One region of the Microbacterium sp. NPDC087592 genome, then DNA from elsewhere that is predicted to be linked to it. Evidence: riboswitches for the same ligand, from Rfam matches in the RefSeq annotation. Region 1 holds a riboswitch; the other holds the start of a gene.

Region 1 (3,107 bases):
CACATCGGCGTCGGACTCGGTGACGACCTCGACGTCTTCGCCCCACAGGGTCGTGACGCGTCCCACGACCGTACCCGCAGCGACCGCCGGGCTCTGCGCGTTCAACGCGGCCTCCGTCTCGGCGAACAGCGAGCGGGTCAGGGCGAGCCGCTCGTCATCGCCCGCCTGGTTCAACGCGGCGGCGTACAACTTCACCGTCGTGTCGCCGACGGTCACATCCTTCGCGGTGAGCAGGTTCCAACCGACCAGCGTGCCGGTCTTGATGCCGACGACACCCGGATCGGCGAGCATCCCGTTCGTGTTGACGACCGTGCCCGCGCCGGGGAGGTCCACCGACTTCGTGCCCACGATCTCCGCGAACACCGGATTCTGCATCGCCAGCTCGCCCAGTGCGATGAGCGAGTCGGGCGTCGAGACGTTGCGTTCGTCGAAGCCCGACGGGGTCACGACCGTGATGCCGGTGAGGTTGCGCTCCCTCAGCCAGGTCTCCGCGGCGGACGCGAACTCCCGCTCGGAGCCCCAGATCTCGGACGCGAGCCGGTCGATGTAGTTGTTCGCCGACCCCAGGAGCGTGCCCTGCAGCAGCTGGTATTCGGTCAGCACACCGTCGACCGGCACATCCAGCGCGGACTGATCACTGCGCCGGTAGTCCCAGTACTCCACGCTGTCGCGGTAGCTGAAGCGGAACTCGGGGCCCTGCTCGCCGAGCGCCAGCGGCATCCGGTCGAGCACCATCAGGCTGCTCACGACCTTGGTGATGCTCGCGATGCTCACGGCACCGGGATTCGAGGCCACCGTGCTCAGCCCGCCGATGCCGACAGCCGCGCTGCCCTCGCCGGGCCAGGTGATCGCAGCCGCGGCGGCGGGAGTGGTCTCGAATTCGACGGACTGCACCGTCGGAGGGACTTCGTGCAGTGGCCACAGCATCGTCGTACCGGCGTAGGCGGCGACGATCGCGACGAGCGTCGCCAACGGCACCAGGACCCCCGGGCGGGCGATCGCCGGTCGCAGGTGGGCCCCGCGCATCAGCCCGCCTGACTGCTCGGCCTCGGCCGGCTCATCGAGGGTCGCGAGAGGCGGGTGCGCGGCGACCGTCGCGGCATCGACCCAGGTGAGGGCCGTCGCCCCGGTCGTGTCATCCGCCCACTGCGGTGCGCTCGCGTCGAGGAGAGCATTCGTGTCGTCCGCCGGCTCTTCACCGGCTGTCCGCTCGGCCGGGACGAACGGCGGTTTGGTCAGCGGGGGTGTCGGTGGCGTCGCATCGACAGGCTCGATGGGCTCGACGGGCTCGACGGGCTCGACGGGCTCGATGGGCTCTACGAGGCCGGCGGCCTCGACGGGCTCCGCTGCGGGTTCGGAGAGGGTGTCGGGTTCCTGATCGACGCCGCCGCCCGGGGAGCTCGGTGTCGTGAAGAGCGCGCCGATCGCCGCGGAGTCGACTGGGATGGCCGGCGATACGGCGGCAGCCGGGGGTCGCACATCGCCCGCGAACAGCCGGTCGGCGGCGAACGCGGAGGTGTCGGCGGAGTCTGCGGGGGCAGCATCCACCGCGACCGGCAGGTCGTCGACCGGTCCGGAGGGGACGGCGTCCGGCGAGCCGTCGCCATCGACGACGCCCGTCGCCTCGTCGGCGGGATCTGAAGCGGTCACTCGTTTACGGTACCCAATCCCGGGCGCGTTGCGCGGCGCGCAGCCTCGTCGCCCGCGGGGTGTCGCGAGCCGGTAGGCTCTTCAGCACAACCACGGGAGTCCGGCGAGCCGGGCTGAGAGGGAGCGAATCGCGCTTCGACCGTCGAACCTGATCTGGGTCATGCCAGCGCAGGGAGGAGTTCAGATGAGCACGTCCACGTCCACATCGGCGTCCACCAAGCCCCCGGCCACGCCCCCGGCCAGGAGCTTCCTGCGCTGGCGCATCGTCGACATCGTCGTCGCCAGCGTCATCGGCGTCGCCGCAGGCCTGATCTTCCTGGCGTGGAACGTCGGGTACCTCGGCCCGAAGGCCCTGCTCGAGCCGCTGCTCCCCGGCGTCCAGGGGCTTCTCGACGGCCCGTGGCTCTTCGCCGGCGTCCTCGGCGGGCTGATCATCCGCAAGGCGGGCGCGGCGATCTACGTCGAGCTGCTCGCGGCGGTCGTCTCGGCCCTCATCGGCAACCAGTGGGGCGGATTCCTCACTCTCGAAGCCGGACTCGTGCAGGGTCTCGGCGCCGAACTGGTCTTCCTCCTTTTCTTCTACCGCCGCTGGTCATTGCCGGTCGCGATCCTCGCGGGTGCCGGTGCTGCCCTCGCCGGCGGGATCAACAACCTCGTGCTCTGGTACGCCGGTTCCGGCCCCGCCTTCACGACGATCTACCTGATCAGCACCGTCATCTCCGGTGCCGTCATCGCGGGGGCGCTGTCGTGGGTGCTGGCGCGAGGCATCGCCGCGACCGGAGCGCTCGACCGATTCGGCTCCGGGCGCGAGGCACGCGTCCGCGTCTGATGGCGGCGGATCACACCGTCCCCGCCGCCGTCGAGGCGCGCGGCTGGGGGTGGCGCCACGCGAGTCGCCTCGCCTGGGCGCTGAGCGACGTCTCGTTCCGCATCGACCCCGGTGAGCGCGTTCTGGTGCTCGGGGCTTCCGGGGCGGGCAAGTCCACGCTGCTCCACGGTCTCGCGGGCGTGCTCGGCGGCGAGGAGGAGGGCGAGAGCACGGGCGAACTGCTCGTCGACGGCGCTCCCGCCGTCGCCACCCGGGGGCGCGCCGGCCTCGTGCTGCAGGACCCGGACTCGCAGGTGATCCTGGCGCGAGCCGGCGACGATGTCGCGTTCGGCTGCGAGAACCTCGGCGTGCCACGGGCGCAGATCTGGCCCCGGGTGGAAGCGGCGCTGGATGCCGTCGGCCTCGATGTGCCGCTGGACCACCCGACCAAGGCGCTCTCCGGCGGGCAGAAGCAGCGGCTCGCGCTCGCCGGCATGCTCGCGATGCGTCCGGGGCTCGTGCTGCTCGACGAGCCGACCGCGAACCTCGACCCGGCCGGTGTCGTCGAGGTGCGTGACGCGGTGGAGCGGATGCTGCAGTCGCAGCCGGCGACACTCATCGTCGTCGAGCACCGCCTCGAGGTGTGGCT
Region 2 (3,107 bases), on a different contig from region 1:
TTCCTGCGCCGCTCGCTCATCCCTGGCCTGCTGCAGACCGCGCACCGCAACATCTCGCGCGGACTCACCGACCTGGCGATCTTCGAGACGGGTGCCGTGTTCCTCCCGGAGCCGGGTGTCGAGTACGGCACCGACGAGGTGCCGCCGCTGGGTGAGCGCCCGTCCGATGCGACGCTCGCGGCACTGAACGCCTCGATCCCGCCGCAGCACCGGTTCGTCTCGGCGCTGCTGACGGGCCACGTTGCGCCGCGTCAGCCCGGACGCCCCGCCGAGGCCGCTGGCCTGACCGAGGCGCTGGACGCGGTCCGTGTGATCGCGGCAGCAGCCGGAGTCGAGATCGACGTGGTCCAGGCTGAGCGTGCAGCTCTCCACCCGGGACGCACCGGGTCGCTGCGCGTCGCCGGCGAAGAGGTCGGCTATGTCGGCGAGCTGCACCCCACGGTGGCTGAGGGGGCGGATCTGCCCGGGCGCGCGACGGTGTTCGAAATCGACCTCGACCGCATCCTGACGCTCGCGGGCGGTCGGGTCGTCGCGGCATCGCTGTCGACGTTCCCCGCGGCGACGCAGGACGTCTCGCTCACGCTCCCCGCGGACGTACCGGCCGCCGACGTGCAGGCCGCACTCGCCGAGGGCGCGGGGGCGCTGCTCGAATCGGTGCGACTGGTGGACGACTACCGCGGCGAAGGTGTGCCGGAAGGCTCGAAGAGCTTGACCTTCGCATTGCGCTTCCGCGCCGACGACCGCACGCTCACGGCAGCCGAGGCCACCGAGGCCAAGCTCGCCGGTGTGGAGGTCGCGGCCCAGCGCTTCGGAGCCGCACTGCGCGACTGAGTCGTCTCCGCGGAGGCCCTGATCTGCTCTGAGCGGAAGGGCTTCCGCGGGTGCCGCGTTCCTGGTGACATGGGTCCATGACGGACGTGTTGATCCTCGGTGGAACGGGCTGGCTCTCCGGGCGCATCGCCCGCCGATGGCTGGATGCGGGGGCCACGGTGACATGTCTCGCTCGCGGGGCGAGGCCTGCGTCCGACGGTGCCGAGCTCGTACGTGGAGACCGCGACGATCCCGCGGCGTACACCGCGCTCACCCGGCGGGACTGGGATCACGTGGTGGATATCTCGTCGCAGGCGTCGCAGGTCGAGGCGGCCGTCGCTGCCCTCGGCGAGCGTGTCGCGCGGTGGACCTACGTGTCTTCCCTGTCGGTCTACTCCGACGACGAGACGGTCGGTGCGGACGAGTCGGCACCGCGGCATCCGTCCGCCCGCCCCGGTGACGAGTACGAGTACGGGGCGCAGAAGGCTGCGGCCGAGGACGCCGTGGGCACCCTGGGCGATCGTGCGCTCATCGTGCGACCGGGACTCATCGTCGGCGAAGGCGACCCCAGCGATCGATTCGGTTACTGGGCAGCGGCGTTCGCGCGGGCGGGTGGGGAACCGGTCCTGTCGCCGCCGCTCGAGGGGAAGAGCGCCCAGGTGATCGACGTGGACGATCTCGCCGAATCCATCGTCGCGGCGACCGTGAGCGGGCCGGTCAACGCCATCGGCGACGCGCAGCCCTTCGACGAGGTATTGCGCGAGATCCGGACCGCCGCGGGTCATACCGGCGAGATCGTGGTCGCCGAGGAGGACTGGCTCGTCGCACACGGGGTCCAGCACTGGGCGGGGCCCAGATCCCTGCCGCTGTGGCTGCCCCCGGGGATGACGGGCTTCATGACCCGGTCTAACAGCGCGTACCGCGATGGAGGTGGTCGGCTGCGGCCGCTGACCGACACCGTCCGTACCGTCGTCGCCGATGAGCGGGCGCGCGGGGTCGACCGCGACCGTCGTGCCGGACTCGCCCGCGCGGAGGAATTGACGCTCCTGGCCGATCGTTAGACGTTCCTGGCCGATCGCTAGACTCTGAGCAGTGACACGGGGTGCCGCATCCGCGGCTGAGAACAGACCCGTCGAACCTGATCTAGTTCGTACTAGCGAAGGGATGTCGCGATGAGCGATCTTCTGCGTCCTGATTCCATCACCGATCTGCCCGGCGCCGCCGCCGCCCTGTGGGGGGTGCTGCGCGAGACGCCCCCACTGACGCACTGCATCACCAACACGGTCGTCGCCGGGTTCACCGCCAACGTGCTGCTCGCCCTGGGGGCTGCCCCGGCCATGGTCGACATCGTCGGAGAGGCCGAGATGTTCGCCGGTGTCGCGTCCGGTGTGCTGATCAACCTGGGAACGCCCACTCCTGAGCAGCGCGCGGCGAGTCTCGAGGCTGTCGCCGGGGCTGCGACCGCCGGAACACCGTGGGTGCTCGATCCGGTCGCGATCGGGGCCCTGCCGATCCGCACCGCGCTCGCGCATCAGCTGGCGGGGCAGCGTCCGACGGCGATCCGCGGTAACGCCTCGGAGATCCTCGCGCTCGCCGGGCTCAGCGCCGGCGGTCGGGGAGTGGATGCCACGGACAGCACGGATGCCGCAGCCGACGCGGCTGCTGCTCTCGCGCGACGGACCGGTGGCGTGATCGCGGTGTCCGGTCCGGTCGACCTCGTCACCGACGGGGAGCGGGTGTTGCGCCTCGCGAACGGGCACGAGCTGCTGACCAGGGTCACCGGCGGGGGCTGCGCTCTCGGGGCCGTGATGGCCGCATTCCTGGGTACCGCGCGCAATACCGGACACGATGCCCTCACGGCCGTCGCCGCCGCGAGCCTCGTGTACACGATCGCGGCCGAGCGCGCCGCCACGATCTCGACCGGCCCCGGCAGCTTCGCCGTGGCGCTGTTGGACGCCCTCGCCTCCGTGGGCCCCGCCGACGTGATCGCGGACGCCCGTGTGCAGGCGGGTGCGCTGTGAACGCCGACCTCTCCCTCTACCTGGTCACCGATCCCACGCTCTGCGGCGACCGCGGCGTCGTCGATACCGTCCGCCGTGCCGTCGACGGGGGCGTGCGCATCGTGCAGCTCCGCGACAAGACCGCGTCCGATGCCGAGACGGCCGAGCAGCTGCTTGCACTGTCGCAGGCGATCGACGGTCGTGCGCTGCTCGTGGTGAACGACCGACTGGATGCCGCGATCGCCGCCCGCGCCCGCGGTGCACGCGTCGACGGCGTGCACCTGGGTCAGGGGGACG

What was found. A riboswitch is a leader RNA that binds a small molecule or an ion and turns the genes downstream of it on or off. The one in region 1 is predicted to bind thiamine pyrophosphate.
Region 2: another riboswitch for thiamine pyrophosphate. It lies ahead of thiM (hydroxyethylthiazole kinase); the one in region 1 lies ahead of ACIOTO_RS09485 (ECF transporter S component).

The regions. Positions count from the first base shown of each region.
Region 1 covers NZ_JBIUWT010000001.1:2,000,892-2,003,998, forward strand. Annotated here, with positions in the region: gene ACIOTO_RS09480 (D-alanyl-D-alanine carboxypeptidase) at 1-1,650, opposite strand, end outside; TPP riboswitch at 1,733-1,844, shown strand; gene ACIOTO_RS09485 (ECF transporter S component) at 1,835-2,479, shown strand; gene ACIOTO_RS09490 (ABC transporter ATP-binding protein) at 2,479-3,107, shown strand, end outside.
Region 2 covers NZ_JBIUWT010000004.1:269,355-272,461, forward strand. Annotated here, with positions in the region: gene pheT (phenylalanine--tRNA ligase subunit beta) at 1-831, shown strand, start outside; gene ACIOTO_RS19535 (NAD-dependent epimerase/dehydratase family protein) at 909-1,871, shown strand; TPP riboswitch at 1,899-1,992, shown strand; gene thiM (hydroxyethylthiazole kinase) at 1,983-2,831, shown strand; gene ACIOTO_RS19545 (bifunctional hydroxymethylpyrimidine kinase/phosphomethylpyrimidine kinase) at 2,828-3,107, shown strand, end outside.